Regions from separate parts of the Pseudomonas sp. P5_109 genome, predicted to be linked through region 2. Evidence: riboswitches for the same ligand, from Rfam matches in the RefSeq annotation. Region 2 holds a riboswitch; the other holds the start of a gene.
What was found. Region 2 has a riboswitch for cobalamin ahead of cobW (cobalamin biosynthesis protein CobW). Riboswitches for the same ligand answer to the same signal wherever they lie in the genome.
Positions count from the first base shown of each region.

Region 1: linked by a shared signal. The riboswitch ahead of cobO (cob(I)yrinic acid a,c-diamide adenosyltransferase) and the one ahead of cobW (cobalamin biosynthesis protein CobW) in region 2 are both predicted to bind cobalamin.

Region 1 covers NZ_CP125380.1:1,888,236-1,892,644, reverse strand. The annotation lists gene bluB (5,6-dimethylbenzimidazole synthase) at 1-339, opposite strand, end outside; gene QMK54_RS08480 (cobyrinate a,c-diamide synthase) at 336-1,718, opposite strand; gene cobO (cob(I)yrinic acid a,c-diamide adenosyltransferase) at 1,715-2,326, opposite strand; cobalamin riboswitch at 2,408-2,642, opposite strand; gene QMK54_RS08470 (hypothetical protein) at 2,796-3,380, shown strand; gene QMK54_RS08465 (sorbosone dehydrogenase family protein) at 3,447-4,409, shown strand, end outside.
Region 2 covers NZ_CP125380.1:3,857,571-3,861,979, reverse strand. The annotation lists gene cobM (precorrin-4 C(11)-methyltransferase) at 1-291, opposite strand, end outside; gene QMK54_RS17325 (cobalamin biosynthesis protein) at 375-788, opposite strand; gene QMK54_RS17320 (CbtA family protein) at 785-1,492, opposite strand; gene QMK54_RS17315 (CbtB domain-containing protein) at 1,504-1,695, opposite strand; cobalamin riboswitch at 1,816-2,042, opposite strand; cobalamin riboswitch at 2,265-2,478, shown strand; gene cobW (cobalamin biosynthesis protein CobW) at 2,580-3,647, shown strand; gene cobN (cobaltochelatase subunit CobN) at 3,651-4,409, shown strand, end outside.

The sequences.
Region 1 (4,409 bases), 2.0 Mb from region 2:
GTCCATCAGTGCGGCGACCAGTACCTCGGCGCAATCGTTGATGCCTTCGACCTTGAGCTTCATGAACTCATCGCTGCGCTCGCCGAGGGCTTCGGCGGTGCGGATGCGCTCTTCTTCCACCAGGGCCTGGATTTGCCCGCGCAAGGCGCGATCACTGATGCGGATGAAGCGCCAGGGCTGCATCAGGCCGACACTGGGCGCCTGATGCGCGGCCTCGAGCAGGCGCCGCAGCAACTCGGGTTCGACCGTGCCGCCGCTGAAGTGGCGCATGTCGCGGCGTTCGGCGATGACGCGGTAGACCGCTTGGCGTTCGGCTTCAGAGAATGCGTTGTCGCTCATGGCCTCTTCGCGAGCAAGCCCGCTCCCACAGGGTTTAGGTGATCCTTCGTAGGCGCTGGCTTGCCAGCGAAGGCGGCCTCAAGGTGCGGCGCAAACAGCGCGGCAATCGCCGAGGGATTGGACGGAAAATAAAAGTGCACATAAGAGGCAGTCATGCGCCCTTCACGGTAAACCGCCTCCGCTCCGCGCCCGCCATTCGGGCTCAAGCCCCGGGCAATCGGTTCCAGCCCAGTGGTTGTCAGCGAATGGTGATAGGTGTGCCCGCGCAGCGAACCTTCCGGCAATTCCACCGCTTGCAATGCCAGCGCCGCCAGACGTTTTTGCATGACCGCGTCACCGGCCAGCAAGCCCACCAGTTCGGCGCGCGTGCCCTCGACATCGGTCAGGGAATCGAGCAGATACAGCATGCCGCCACACTCGGCGAGCAAGGGTTTGCCTGCCTGGTGGTGGGCGCGGATCGCGTCGAGCATCGCGGTGTTTTGCGCCAGCGCGACATGGTGCAGTTCCGGGTAACCACCCGGCAGATACAGGCTGTCCGCCTCCGGCAACGCACGGTCGCGAATAGGCGAGAAGAACGACAACTCGGCGCCCATCGCCCGCAGCAAATCCAGGCTCGCGCCGTAGGTGAACGCAAAGGCTTCATCACGGGCCACGGCAATGCGCACACCGGCCAGCAACGGTTCGGCAACGATGACATCCGGGGCGGCGAACTCGACTGCCGGCGGCAACGCGACCTCGCAACTGCTGGCCAAGGCATCGGCTGCCGCATCGAGGCGCAGGTCGAGATCGTTCAACTCACTGGCCTGCACCAGGCCAAGGTGGCGGCTCGGCAATTCGATCCCGGTTTCCCGGGACAGCGCGCCGTACCAGCGCAAACCTTCGGTCAGGCTGCCTTCGAGCAGTTGCGCGTGGCGCAGCGTGCCGACACGATTGGCCAACACCCCGGCGAACGGCAAGTCCGGCTGATAACGCGCCAGCCCCAAGGCGAGTGCGCCAAAGGTCTGGGCCATGGCCGTGCCATCGATCACACCCAACACCGGCACACCGAAATGCCGCGCCAGATCAGCGCTCGACGGCGTACCGTCGAACAGCCCCATGACGCCTTCGATCAGGATCAGATCGGCTTCAGCGGCGGCTTCCCACAGCAACCGGCGACTCTCCTGCTCGCCGACCATCCACATGTCCAACTGATACACCGGCGCACCGCTGGCGCGTTCGAGGATCATCGGATCGAGAAAGTCGGGGCCGCACTTGAACACGCGAACCTTGCGTCCCTGATTGCGATGCAATCGGGCCAGCGCCGCGGTGACGGTGGTCTTGCCCTGGCCGGAAGCCGGCGCGGCAATCAGTACCGCCGGACAGTGCCGAGGCTGACTCACAATTCGACGCCTTTCTGCGCTTTGATCCCGGCCTGGAAGGCGTGTTTGATCACACCCATTTCGGTGACGGTGTCAGCCATCTCGATCATTTCCGGCTTGGCGGCACGCCCGGTGACTACCACGTGTTGCATCGGCGGTCGAGCCTGCAAGTCGCTGAGTACCTGATCGAGATCGAGGTAGCCGTGCTTGAGGGCGATGTTCAGCTCATCCAGCACCACCAGACCGATGGACGGGTCGCGCAGCAGTTCCCGGGACACCGCCCAGGCGGCTTCGGCGGCGGCGATGTCGCGCTGGCGGTCCTGGGTTTCCCAGGTAAAGCCTTCGCCCATCACATGAAAACGCACCTGCTCGGGAAAGCGCCGGAAGAACAACTCTTCGCCCGTGCTGTTGCGGCCCTTGATGAACTGCACCACGCCGCATTGCATGCCGTGCCCCATGGCGCGGGCGAGCATGCCGAAGGCTGAACTGCTCTTGCCCTTGCCGTTGCCGGTCAGCACCAGTAGCAGGCCACACTCGTTCGGGGAATTGGCGATGCGCTCGTCGATCACCGCTTTTTTGCGCTGCATGCGCGCCAGGTGGCGTTCGTCACGATCGGGGGTATCAGTCATGGGGGAGCTCTCCGTTGAGGCAGGAATAACGGCGGGCAGGCACAAGAATAGAAGGCAACAAGCCTGGCATCGCCCACCGTGATGCCGCTGGATGAATCAGGCCGGTCTCCGGGCTCATGAGTGGCCGAGGGGCCAGACTGTGCGCCTTCCCGCATCGAATCGACACAGTGGCATCACACACAGTTTTCACTCATTTACCGTTGCGGGGGCAGCGCCGGAATCGCGGGTCTTCGACCAACAGAAGAACTCACTCACCGGCTTCCCTGTTTCACTCTGTCGACCCAAGTCACAGAGCACCTGAAACAAGCCGCGAAGGTTAGAGGGTTGGGGATGGAGCGTCAATTAAAGCCGGGAGGCGAGTGGCCGAATAACTGTCCTCAATCAATAAACCGACGTCAATCTTGTGTCACGCCCTCAGCGATGATATCAAAGAGCCATAACCCCACAACACAATAACAAGGGTGAGCCCATGCAAGGCATGATCATCAGCAATCCAAAGCTGGAATTCCTGCGCCCGGTGCTCGAACGCTGGTTCGAATGCATCGACCGCTACAACGCCGTCCGCGGCGATGGCGACACACCGTACTGGCACGACGAAAAAGCCAATCTCGGCCTGCTGTCTGCCGCCGCCTGGATGGCCGACATGGTCACACTGCAACAGACGCCCACTCGCAAACAGACCGAAGAAGGCGAACGCAACAGTCGCGCCGACCTGCTCCTCGCCTCGGCCGAAACCCGTGCTTATCTCCAGACCAGCCAGCGCTGGCCACGCGTCAACAGCCTCAACCTGACCCAGGCCCTGCTCGACATCGCCAGCGATGCGAAGCGCGTGAGCCATGCCAGCGACCTGAAACTCGGCTGCCTGTTCGTCGCCCCGCAAAAAGCCCAGCAAGGCGCCACACCGGAAGAACTCCAGGACATGGTCGACGACCTGCAAAAGGAACACACCTGCGCGGTCGCCTGGTATTTCCCCTACGCCTATCGCAAGTTGCGCAACGAAGCCGGTAACTATCACCCCGGTATTGCCGTGCTGTTCAAGGAGGCTCGCGGTTGAGGGTTGAACCATCGCACGTCAACGCTTCTCTATGATTAGAACAAGGCATTCATAGGGAACATCAGCATGCGCAAGATCCCGCTCGTTCTCGTTATCGCACTCTGCGGAGGGCTCACCGCTTGTGGCGAGACCTCCACACTGCAAGTCTCCGATGGCACCGGTCCGTCACCCCAACTACCAAACCCCAACAAAACCCTGATCCCGACCCTGAACATCGCCCCGGCCATCGGCTGGCCGCAGGGTGCGAAACCCGTCGCTGCCGCGGGCACTCAAGTGGCCGCATTTGCCGAAGACCTGGACCACCCGCGCTGGCTTTATGTGCTGCCCAATGGCGACGTACTGGTGGCGGAAACCAGCGCGCCCCCCAAACCCGAAGACGGCAAAGGCATTCGCGGCTGGGTGATGAAGAAAGTCATGGGGCGTGCCGGATCTACCGTGCCCAGCCCGAACCGCATCACGTTGCTACGGGACAAGGACCACGACGGCATCGCGGAAACCCGCACGGTGTTTGTGCAAAACCTCAACTCGCCCTTCGGCATGACGCTGGTCGGCAACGACCTGTATGTGGCCGACACTGACAGCCTGCTGCGCTTTCACTATGAAAGTGGCGATACGCAGATCAAGTCACCGCCAATCAAGGTGATCGACCTGCCGGGTGGCCCGCTTAACCACCACTGGACCAAAAACGTCATCGCCAGCAAGGACGGCAGCAAGCTCTACGTCACCGTGGGCTCCAACAGTAACGTCGCCGAAAACGGCATGGACAAGGAAGAAGGTCGCGCCGCGATCTGGGAAGTGGACCGCGCCACCGGCCAGCACCGGATCTTCGCCTCCGGCCTGCGCAACCCCAACGGCATGGCCTGGGAATCCCACTCGGGCGCGCTGTGGACTGCCGTCAATGAACGGGATGAAATCGGTAGCGACCTGGTGCCGGACTACATCACCTCGGTCAAGGATGGCGGTTTCTATGGCTGGCCCTTCAGTTACTACGGCCAGCATGTCGATATTCGCGTCGAGCCACAAAACCCG
Region 2 (4,409 bases):
GCGCAGGTAGCGAATCTGCTCGCCAATGGCGCCATACAGGCTCGGGTCGCCGGAGTGCACCCGGGCAACATCCTGACCTTTGGCGTGGGCGCTTTTGATCAGGTCAATGATCTGTTCCAGGTGCAGTTCGGCGCTGTTGACTACCTGTTCGGCGCAATGACCTTCCAGTACGGCGGCAGGCACCAGGGAGCCGGCGTAAATGATCACCGGGCAGCTGCGAATCAGCCGCTGGCCCTTGACGGTAATCAGTTCGGGGTCGCCGGGACCTGCGCCAATGAAGTAGACGGTCATCGTCGGTTCCTGTGGGAAAAAAGGGGCTGAACAGGCCTTCAGATGAAGAATGTTCATGATCGAGGCGGGGATTATCGGGGATTTTATGCCGCGCCGGCCAATGCCAGGGTTGCCTGGGCATATTTTTGTCGGGGAATCAGCAGTTTTGCCGGGGACTGGGTCAGTTGTTCGGCCAGGGCCAGTGCGGCGCTTTCCGCCACGCCGTAGCAACCGGTGCGTTCAAACGCTATTTGCGATTGATGACTGAGTTGCGGCTCATAGACGGCCAGTTGTTCACTGCTGAAATACATCAGTTCAAGACCTAGCTGTTGTGCCAGTTCGATCAGCGCGGGTTCGTCGCGCTTCAAGTCGATGCTGGCCAGCGCCTTGATTTCATGACGGGCAATCTGGTGTGCCTCCAGCGCCTGGTCGAGCAGCGCCAGCAACGTGCTGACGGGGCAGCCTCGCTGGCAGCCCAGGCCGACCACCAGGGTCGGCGCTGTGCTGACGTCAGTCATGCGTGGTATTGGCCATCGCTTTTGCGGCGGAACAACCAGGCGCTGATCAGGCCCAGGGCCAGCCAGAATGCCACGTTGGTCAACTGCGAAGCGATTTTGAACTGGGCTTCCAGTACTTCAGGAGCGAGCATCGAATGCACTTCCGGTTGCGGTGCGCCAATCACATGGGGAACGGCAAGGATTGCCACACCGAGGACTTTCATCAGCCAGTGACGGCTGAATACGATCAGGGCGATACCGACGGCGGTGGAGGCAGCAGTACCGATCCACCACAGTTGCCGTTGCGCCAGATCGGCTGCGGCAGTGCCCGGCAATTCAGGTGGCAGGCCAAGGGTCGGCGCGAGCACGAAGGTCGCATAACCGGCCAGGCCCCAGAGCAGGCCCTGAGAGGTTTTGGTCGGCGCACGCAAGGTGTACAGGCCGGCCAGCATCAGGGCGAAACCAACGGCCACCACCAGGTTGCCGCCGGTGGTCGACAGCACGCGCTGCCAGCCGTCTTCCGGCTCCCAGGCTTGCGCATCGTGGGTGTGGGCCGCCATCGCACCGTCGGCGTGCTCATGCATTTCAACAACCGCCGGTTCGGCTTTTTCGTAGGTTTCGGCCTGCAGGATCAGGGGCGAGACCCAGAAACTTTGCAGCAGGGTCAGCAGCAGGGCGGCCAGCAGCCCGGTGAAACCTGCGGTTTGTGCAATACGCTTGATCATGTCGTCAGGTCTCAATGGCACGGGAACGCAGAGCTGTGACGGGTATCGTGGGCGGCATTGTGCACCGCTTCGATGTGCGAGAAACCGGCGAAATACACAAGGCAGGCGCCAAGGATCGACGCGCAGGCGGCGGCGGTCAGGCGTTGGGCCAGGGTAGAGGTGGTGCTGGTTGTGGTGTGGCCGGTGCTGCTGATGATCGACATGGCGTTTCCCTCTGGTCTGTCAGCGGGGAATAAGAGCGCATGCAAAAACCTGCACGACCAGGCGCGCAGCGTTTCAAACAGCGCCCGCCCACCGCGGGTTTGTTGTTTCAGTGATCGTACTGGTCACTTTGTGTTGCGGGCCGGTCTCCGGGCTCACGAGGGGCGCAGGCAGATGCCTGATCCTGAAAGCATCACCTTCCCATACCGTAATGGCACAGTGGATCTGACGCTTCGCTCGCTTACCGTTGCGGGGGCAGCACCGGACTGACATGGCTTAAGAGTAAAGCACATGATTCACCGGTTTCCCGTTTCACCCTGTGAAGGGCACCCGTAACAAGATGCGTAGGAGAGCATGGGCGGGGGTTTGGCGTCAATTGGCAAGTATTCTCAACTCGAGACCTGTGGCGAGGGGGCTTGCCCCCGTTCGGCGGCGCAGCCGTCGCAAGGCCTGAGTGCAGGATTTGTCAGAAAGATTGTCGGGGGTCGCTTCGCAACCCAACGGGGGCAAGCCCCCTCGCCACAAGTGACCGCATTCTGAGCATGAACATTGACCCGCCCCAAGACCATGCGTAGCCTTGCGCTTTCGAGGTTCTTCGGCGTTTGTCGAAGCTAAGAAGGGAACGCGGTCGATGCCGCGGCTGCCCCCGCAACTGTGAACGGTGATGTTCGTTGCCACGCCACTGCTGACTCAATCCATGAGGCCGGCGGGAAGGCGCAGCGAATGCCAGGCTCAAGGCCGGCACACCGTCAGCCAGGAGACCTGCCTCGACACAGATTCTCACTTTCAACCGGGCGGGGTGATCCGGTGGCGAACTCTTCAGGCACACGCGCCCGCGGTGCCGGTTGTCGTCCCGTATGCCCGCCACCTAGCCATAGGGCATCCGATGAAAACACTGGCCAAACTCCCCGTCACCATCGTCACAGGCTTTCTCGGCTCGGGTAAAACCACGCTGCTGCGGCACATGCTCGATAACGCCCAGGGTCGCCGAATCGCGGTGATCGTCAACGAATTTGGCGAACTGGGCATCGACGGCGAAATCCTCAAGCAATGCTCCATCGGTTGCACCGAAGAAGAAGCCAACGGCCGCGTCTATGAGCTGGCCAACGGCTGCCTGTGCTGCACCGTTCAGGAAGAGTTCTTCCCGGTGATGCGCGAACTGGTGGCCCGTCGCGGCGATCTCGACCATATCCTCATCGAAACCTCGGGCCTGGCCCTGCCCAAGCCGCTGGTGCAAGCCTTCCAGTGGCCGGAAATCCGCAGCGCCTGCACGGTCGACGCGGTAATCACCGTGGTCGACAGCCCGGCCGTGGCCGCCGGCACCTTCGCAGCCTTCCCGGACCAGGTCGATGCCCAGCGCAAACTCGACCCGAACCTGGACCACGAGTCGCCGCTGCACGAATTGTTCGCCGACCAACTGGCCAGCGCTGACCTGGTAATCCTCAACAAGTCCGACCTGATCAGCCCGGCCGATCTGGCCCGCGTGCGCCTGGAAGTTGCCGAAGAATTGCCGCCAGCGGTGAAAATCATCGAAGCCAGCAGCGGTCGCCTGCCACTGGACGTGCTGATCGGCCTGGGTGCCGGCTCCGAGGAGCACATCGACAGCCGTCATAGCCATCACGATCACCACCACGACGGTGATGACCATGACGACCACGATCACGACGCCTTCGATTCGATCTCCATCGAACTGCCGCAAGCCGACGAAAGCCTGCTGATGGACGCGCTGACCCAACTGGTGGTCCAGCACGGCATCCTGCGCGTCAAGGGCTTCGCAGCGATCCCGAACAAACCGATGCGCCTGCTGATCCAGGGCGTGGGCACGCGTCTCGACAAGCACTTCGACCGCCAGTGGCGCGCCGAAGAAGCGCGCATTACCCGGCTGGTGCTGATCGGCCAGGAACTCGACGCCGCTGCGCTCGAAGCGCAACTGCGCGCCGCGCTCAGCGTGTAAGCCATGCACCTGCTCAGGACCCAGCCCGGCGGTTTCGTGTCGGATGACAACATTGCCGACCTTGGACAAACCCCCGCCGAGCTGGTGGTCCTGTGCAGCGGCGATTCCAGCCTGGCGCTGCTCGCCGAAGCGGCGCAGCAGTTGCCCGACGATTACCCGAGCGTGCGCCTGGCCAACCCGATGCAGGTGCAAAACCATGCCTCGGTCGACTTGTACGTCGATGAAGTGCTGCGTCATGCGAAGGTGATCCTGATTTCGCTGCACGGCGGCATCGCCTATTGGCGTTACGGCATCGAGCGCCTGGTCGAGCTGTCGCAACGCGGCGTGCAGGTGATCCTGGTGCCGGGTGATGATCGCCCGGACCCGGAACTCAGTGACCTGAGCACCGTCGGCGCCGAGGATCGCGACCGCCTCTGGCAGTTTCTGCGCCAGGGCGGGATGGGCAATGCCCTGGATTTCTTCCGCTGTCTGGCCAACCGTTGGCTGGCCCGTGATTACACCTGGGGCGAACCGCAAACCCTGCCACGCACGGCGATTTACCATCCGCACAAACATTCTGCCGCGCTGAGCGACTGGCAGGCCGACTGGCAAGTGGGTCAACCGGTGGCGGCGGTGCTGTTTTACCGCTCGCATTTGCAGGCGGCGAACACCGCGTTCATCGATGTTTTTTGCCAGCGTTTGCAGGCGGCGGGGTTGAATCCGTTGCCGATTGCGCTGGCCAGCTTGAAAGAGCCCGGCTGCCTTTCGGTGGTCGAGGACTGG